3 regions of the Nesterenkonia sandarakina genome follow, and region 1 is predicted to be linked to each of the others. Evidence: riboswitches for the same ligand, from Rfam matches in the RefSeq annotation. Region 1 holds a riboswitch; each other region holds the start of a gene.
The links. Region 1 has a riboswitch for S-adenosylmethionine ahead of HNR11_RS07035 (O-acetylhomoserine aminocarboxypropyltransferase/cysteine synthase family protein). Riboswitches for the same ligand answer to the same signal wherever they lie in the genome.

Region 1 (2,253 bases):
GCGCTGAGCTGACTGTGCGTGGTCGAGGCCGGGTGGATCACCAGGGAGCGGACGTCTCCGACGTTGGCCACCAGCGAGTGCAGCTCGAGTGCGTCCACGAACGCCTGCCCGGCTTGAGCCTTCGCCTCGTCGTCGTCGGCGGCCCCACCGGCGAGTTCGAAGGAGAGCACCGCCCCGGAGCCGCGCGGCAGGTACTTCTTGGCGCGTTCGAAGCAAGGGCTGGACGGCAGTCCGGAGTAGAAGACCCGGTGCACGTCCTGGCGGGCCTCGAGGTACTCGGCGACCTTCTGGGCGTTCTCCACGTGGCGCTCCACCCGCAGCGAGAGCGTCTCCAGGCCCAGGTTGATCTCGAAGGCGTTGTGTGGGGACAGCGCCGGGCCGAAGTCACGCAACAGCTGGACCCGTGCCTTGAGGATGAAGGAGAGGTTGACTCCGAAGATCCCCTCGGGCCCGAGGTCCCGGCCGAAGACCAGCCCGTGGTAGCTCTCATCCGGGGTGGAGAAGCCGGGGTAGCGATCCGGGTGGGCGAAGTAGTCGAAGCGTCCGGAGTCCACGATCACCCCGGCGATGGCGGTGCCGTGTCCGCCGAGGAACTTGGTGGCCGAGTGCACGACGACGTCGGCGCCGAAGTCGAAGGGGCGGATCAGGTACGGCGTGGTCAGGGTTGAGTCGATGATCAGCGGTGCCCCGAACTCGTGGGCCACCGAGGCGACACCTTCGATGTCGAGCACGTCTCCGCGCGGGTTCGCCACCGCCTCGCCGAAGAAGGCCACCGTGTTCTCCCGGGTGGCGGCCCGCCAGGACTCGAGGTCATCGGGGTCCTCCACGAAGGAGACCTCGATGCCGAACTTGGGCAGGGTGTGCTTGAACAGGTTCTGCGTGCCGCCGTAGAGCGTGGGCGAGGCGACGATGTGGCTGCCGGCGTGGGCGATGTTCAGCAGCGCCAGTGAGGTGGCGGCCTGCCCGGAGCCGACGGCGAGCGCCCCGACGCCACCTTCCAGGGCGGCGATCTTGTCCTCCACCGCCTGGACGGTGGGGTTGCCGATCCGAGAGTAGATCGGGGCGATCTCTTCGAGCCCGAAGCGTCGCGCCGCGGCGGCGGTGTCGGGGAAGACGAAGGAGGTGGTCTGCTGGATCGGCAGCGCCCGTGCACCGGTGACCGGGTCCGGGGCTGTGCCGGCGTGGATCTGCTGGGTCTCGAACTGCCAGGTGTTCTCGTGGCTCAAAGGATTCTCCGTTCAATGCGGCCCCGGAACGGGACCGAATCTGAACCTCGCTACCGGTGAGCGTGTCTCCGGCGTCGAATCCTGTACGGCCCTGTCCTGAGGACTGGGGTGAAGGGCCCGCACTGGTGTGTGGCCCGCGCTTGCCACGGCCAGTCGATGAACCTTGTCGAGGACTGCCGCAGCCAGGTCGTCACCCGGGGCACCCCACCGCGAACTGGAGGGTTGCCGGCCAGCAAACCGGGGTTTTGCGCTGGCACTCTTGACCTATGGATAAGTCTGCATCGCGGAATGCCCGCGTGCAAGTGCTGGCCACGCCGACAGGTCGCAGTTCGTCATCCTGCGACCGGTTGGGCGGAAGATCGTAGAGCTGTTGATCTTTCGTGGCGCTGAAGCTCTACGATCTTCCACAGCGCCACGATTTCTGCAAACGTGGGGGCATGGGACGACTCACCCGGTTCCCGCGAACGTTCGGCGCGGTGGTCCTCCTCGGCGCGCTCCCGGCGGCCGTCAGCGGGTGCACCACTGACGTGCAGGACCCGGAGGCCCCCGCCGGGGTGCCGAACCGGGTGGTTCAGGAGTCGGGCGGAGCCGACGCGGCGCTGGAGGGCCGGGTCGCCGAGATCGGCGGCTGCTTCTATATCGAGAGTCGGCACGCTGAAGCGGCGCTCACCCTCGCAGTGTTCCCCGCCCACGAGGTTGAAGCGGACGACGACGGCGACGGATTCACCTTCCTGGAACAGGATTACTCCGATGGTGATGACATCACGGTGGGAGGAAGCATGGCCGGGCCGACCATCCACGCGGTCCCCGAGGAATGCGACGACGAGGTCCCACAATGGCTCGTCTCGCCGTCCACCCCGGCTCCGTGAGAGCCCAGAGATGTAGGGTGAATTGCTGGAAAGCACCCCACAGCTACGGAACCGATGATTCATGATTTCTGCGATGGCCTCCGCGTTCACCGGCATGAATCCGATGCTGTCTGGATCCTGGATCTCCCTCGCCTGGTGGGTCATACCGATCGTTCACG
Region 2 (2,253 bases), 230 kb from region 1:
AGGGGATCGCGTTGATCGTCAGCGGAACGATCACCGCGGCGGTCCCCACCGAGGTCCCCACCACGAACCGGGTGAACGGGATGATCGCGATGAGCAGGATCAGGAAGGGGAAGGATCGGATCATGTTCACCATCCCCGAGACCACAGCATGGGATCGGGGCCGCGGGGCAAGGCCCTCGGGAGCGTGGACGAAGAGCCAGATCCCCAGCGGGGTGCCCAGCAGGACCGCCACCGGGATGGCGACCGCGATCATCGCGAAGGTCTCCAGCATGGCCTGATTGATCTCGGGCAGTCGTTCGATGACGAGGTCCATCAGCGCACACCCCCGACGGAGCCAGCCAGCGTGGCCTGCGCTGACCGATCCGGATCAGCGTCCGACCCAGCGTCCGGATCGGAGGATGCCACGCGCGGCGCGGAGGCCGGCCCGCTTTCTGCGTTGGACCTGCGGTCGAGTGTGATCCCGTCGCTGAGCAGGTATTTCCCGATGGAGGTCTGGGGGTCGAAGCCTTCCCGGCGCAGCTGCGCGGCGGGGAACTCTTCGACCACGCGTCCGTCCTCCATGACTGCGACGTCATCCGCGAGGGCCTTGATGACCTCCATCTCATGGGTCACGATCACCACGGTGATGCCGAACTCGCGATTGACATCTGCGAGGTACTGCAGCACGGTCGCGGTGGTGAAGGGATCCAGAGCCGAGGTCGGTTCGTCGCAGAGCAGCACCTCGGGTCTGGTGGCCAGAGCGCGGGCGATGGCCACCCGTTGCTTCTGCCCCCCGGAGAGCTGGGCCGGATAGACCGAGGTCTTCTCGGTGAGGTCCACGATCTCCAGCGCCTCGGACACGCGGGCCTGACGCTCCCGGCGGCTGGTGACCCCGGCGAACTTCAGTGAGAGCTCCACGTTCTGGGCGACCGAGAGGTTGTTCACGAGATTGAATCCCTGAAAGATCATGCCGATCTGATGCCGAGCCCGGCGCAGCGCGGTGTCATCCAGGCTGGTCAGGTCGGTGCCTCCGACGCTGACCCTGCCCGAGGTGGGACGTTCCAAGAGGTTGATGTTCCGCAGCAGGGTCGACTTGCCGGCGCCGGAGAACCCGATGATGCCTTGGATGCTGCCGCGCGGCACCTCCAGGCTGACATCGTCGACCGCGGTCAGCGGCTGCCTGCCGCGGGCGGCGAAGGTCGTCGAGACATGGGAGAGGGAAATCATGAGGCGTACTCCATCGGTCCTGGCGTTAGCACCCGGCCGGAGCCTTGCGGCCCTCCGGGTTGCTGCGACGTCTTCGAGCCAGATCTCTCAGTCGCTCTGGATGGTTGAGTATCTTCACTGTAGACGTGAACATAGCCCGGAAGTCAAGTCGACCCCGGTGTTGCGTTTTATCTCACCTGATGAACTCCACGTTGATCCGATTCCCCGCCTGGGCGTAGGCTGATCTTCGTACCATCCCGAGCGGCCGAGAGATCTGGCTCGTCGACGCCGCAGCAACCCAGGGAAGGATGCCTCGTCAAGGGACATCTTTTCGCCGGGTGCTACCGCCAGGATCGATGGGAGTAACCTCTGATGATTTCGCCTGCCTCCACCCTGACCGGCACCGCCGCAGCCACATCTGCGAGCCCCGCTGATTCCCCGCGCCCCGGCGCTCCGGCCGCGGAGCAGCCTGCCGGCCGGCGGGACTACACCTCACTCGACGTCCGGCTCTCCGCGGTGGGTCGTTCCTTCGACTCGCGCACCGTGCTGCGAGATGTCAGCCTGCAGATCGCTCCCGGTGAGGTCCTGGCGATCCTGGGCTCCTCCGGGTGCGGGAAGTCCACGCTGCTGCGCGCCGTCGGCGGTCTCGACACCGGCAACACCGGGGAGATCCTGATCGACGGTTCTCCGGTGCGTCGTTATGACGAGCGCACCGCCGTCGGGTTCCAGGAGCCGCGACTGCTGCCCTGGCGCTCGATCCACAAGAACGTCAGCCTGGGCCTGCCGCGAAGCCTCTCCAAGGCTGAGGGCCGGGAACGGGTCGACGAGCTCCTGGAGCTGGTCGGGCTGCATGACCGCGCATCGCTGCGGCCCCGGGAGATCTCCGGTGGCATGGCGCAGCGCGCGTCCCTGGCCCGCGCCCTGGCTCGACGCCCCGGTGTGCTGCTGCTCGATGAGCCGTTCGGCGCCCTGGATGCGCTCACCCGGCTGAAGATGCAGGACCTGCTGCTGGACCTGCATGCCGAGACAGGCACCACGGTGCTGCTGGTGACCCACGACGTGGATGAG
Region 3 (2,253 bases), 240 kb from region 1:
TCGTCGTCGATCTCCACCCCTGGCTGGTCCCGGCGCATCAGCACCGCAAGCTCGTGGCCCGCGGCGTCCCTGGCGGTGACATCGAGCCAATCCGCAAAGATCGCGCCGGTGGTGTAGTACTTCACCCCGTTGACCACGTGCCCGTCGGTGGACTCGCTGACCACAGTGCCGGACTGGTGGAAGCCGCCCTTGCCCGGCTCGGTCCAGGCGTTGCCGACCAGCTCCCCCGCCGCGATCCGCGCGAGCCAGCGCCGGACGAGGTCCCGGGCTTCGGGTGCGGCATCGGACTCGGCATCGGCCCGCCACAGCAGGTCCTCCTGCACTGCGAAGTGCCCCCGCAGCACCTGTGGGATGTTGCTGTCCTGGGCGGCGAGCTCCAGCAGGATCTCCGTGCTGGCCACCCAGTCCAGGCCGAATCCCCCGACCGAGCGCGGCAGACGCAGTCGACCGATGCCGGCCACGACGAGGTCACTGACCTCGCTGCGGGCCAGTTCACGGCTGCGCTCGCGGTCGAGGGCGCGCAGCCCGACACGGGCAATGGTCTCGCGCAGATCGTGGGGCACAGGCAGTTGAATGTTCATTCGATCCTCCATCGGTTCTGGCGTTAGCACCCGGCGTGTCCGGGTTGCTGCGACGTCGACGGGCCAGATCCCTCAGTCGCTCTGGATGGTGATGACGCTAAATATAGACGGCGCAGGGACGCACCCGTCAAGTCGCAACGACGCCGCACACCTGCGATCCGCCGCGGCGGCGACCATCAGGGAGGCGGTGCATATCGTTGAACGCTGTGCGCCCTGACAGCCGGGGGCGACAGTGTGTTCATCCGACACCCAGAGTCCTGCCCCACGATGCGGATGTCATCCGGCGTCTCACAGTGCGAGCAATTCTTGCTGGTCGGCGGAAGCCCGCGTAGCGTTGACCCGTCACCATCCCGAGCGGCTGAGAGATCTGGCTCAGAGACGCCGCAGCAACCCGGACACGCCGGGTGCTAACGCCAGGACCGATGGAGTTGATCTGCATGTCTGTTCCCGCACGCACCCTGGAAAACCCCACCGCCGCGTCCCGCGTTGATTCCTTCGCGCTGCGTCATGCCCTGGCGCAGTTCCCGCAGGGAATCGTCGCCGTGGGCGCCGAGGTGGACGGAGCACCCGAGGCGATCATCGCCTCCACCTTCACGGTGGGCGTCTCGCTCGACCCGCCGCTGGTCACCCTGGCGGTGCAGCACAACTCCTCCACCTGGCCGAAGCTTGAGCGCAGCGGAGGCGAACTGGGCATCTCGGTGCTGGGCCGCGACCAGAACGGACTGTGCCGACAGATCGCCTCGAAGGACCGGGCGAACCGCTTCACCGGAGTGGACTACCAGCTCCAGGGCTCGGCGCTGCTGCTCGACGGCGTCCCGATGTGGCTGCGCACCCGGATCTACGACCAGGTCCGCGCCGGGGACCACGACATCATCGTGCTCGAGATCCTGGACCTGGGCTTCACCGAGGGTGCTGCAGGGCTGGTCTTCCACCAGCACGAGTTCAAGACCCTGACCTCCCTGAGCTGAGCAGAAGGACCTTTGGTGACCCCACTTCCGAATACCCCGGTGCCCGCTGACCCGCTGAGCGCCGATGTGCACGCCTGGGCGGACCCGCAGAACGAGGACGAGCGCCTGGCCTTCTGGTCCGCGGCGGCGAACCTGTTGGACTGGGCCGCACCCTGGCACCAGACGCACTCCTGGACCCCACCGAACCCGGTCACCCGGCGCGGTCCGGAGATCGCCTGGTACCAGGGCGGGACTCTCAACGCGGCGGTGAACTGCGTGGACCGTCACGTCGCCGCCGGGCACGGCGAGCGGATCGCGCTGCACTTCGAGGGCGAGCCTGGGGACCGCGAGGACGTCAGCTACGCGGAGCTGGGCCGCCGGGTCAACCAGGCGGCGAACGCCCTGACCTCGATGGGCATCACCCGTGGCGACCGGGTGGTGATCTACCTGCCGGTGCTGGTGGAGACCATCGTGATCACCCTGGCCTGCGCCCGGATCGGCGCGGTGCACTCGCTGGTGTTCGGCGGATTCTCCGCCGAGGCGCTGAAGTTCCGGGTGGAGGACACCGGGGCGAAGCTGCTGGTCACCACAGATGGCCAGTTCCGCCGCGGCAAGGCCGTGCCGGTGAAGGCCAACGCTGATGCCGCCGTCGCCGAGGCGGGCGCTGCACACGGCGGCAACCTGGAACACGTCCTGGTGATCAACCGCACCGACTCGGACGTGGA

Region 2: linked by a shared signal. The riboswitch ahead of HNR11_RS06005 (methionine ABC transporter ATP-binding protein) and the one ahead of HNR11_RS07035 (O-acetylhomoserine aminocarboxypropyltransferase/cysteine synthase family protein) in region 1 are both predicted to bind S-adenosylmethionine.
Region 3: linked by a shared signal. The riboswitch ahead of HNR11_RS05975 (flavin reductase family protein) and the one ahead of HNR11_RS07035 (O-acetylhomoserine aminocarboxypropyltransferase/cysteine synthase family protein) in region 1 are both predicted to bind S-adenosylmethionine.

The regions. Positions count from the first base shown of each region.
Region 1 covers NZ_JACCFQ010000001.1:1,514,330-1,516,582, reverse strand. Annotated here, with positions in the region: gene HNR11_RS07035 (O-acetylhomoserine aminocarboxypropyltransferase/cysteine synthase family protein) at 1-1,226, opposite strand, end outside; SAM riboswitch class IV at 1,358-1,491, opposite strand; gene HNR11_RS07030 (hypothetical protein) at 1,664-2,095, shown strand; gene HNR11_RS07025 (hypothetical protein) at 2,157-2,253, shown strand, end outside.
Region 2 covers NZ_JACCFQ010000001.1:1,283,857-1,286,109, reverse strand. Annotated here, with positions in the region: gene HNR11_RS06010 (methionine ABC transporter permease) at 1-313, opposite strand, end outside; gene HNR11_RS06005 (methionine ABC transporter ATP-binding protein) at 313-1,206, opposite strand; SAM riboswitch class I at 1,214-1,313, opposite strand; SAM riboswitch class I at 1,435-1,548, shown strand; gene HNR11_RS06000 (ABC transporter ATP-binding protein) at 1,558-2,253, shown strand, end outside.
Region 3 covers NZ_JACCFQ010000001.1:1,276,902-1,279,154, reverse strand. Annotated here, with positions in the region: gene HNR11_RS05980 (acyl-CoA dehydrogenase family protein) at 1-581, opposite strand, end outside; SAM riboswitch class I at 587-673, opposite strand; SAM riboswitch class I at 924-1,010, shown strand; gene HNR11_RS05975 (flavin reductase family protein) at 1,019-1,549, shown strand; gene acs (acetate--CoA ligase) at 1,604-2,253, shown strand, end outside.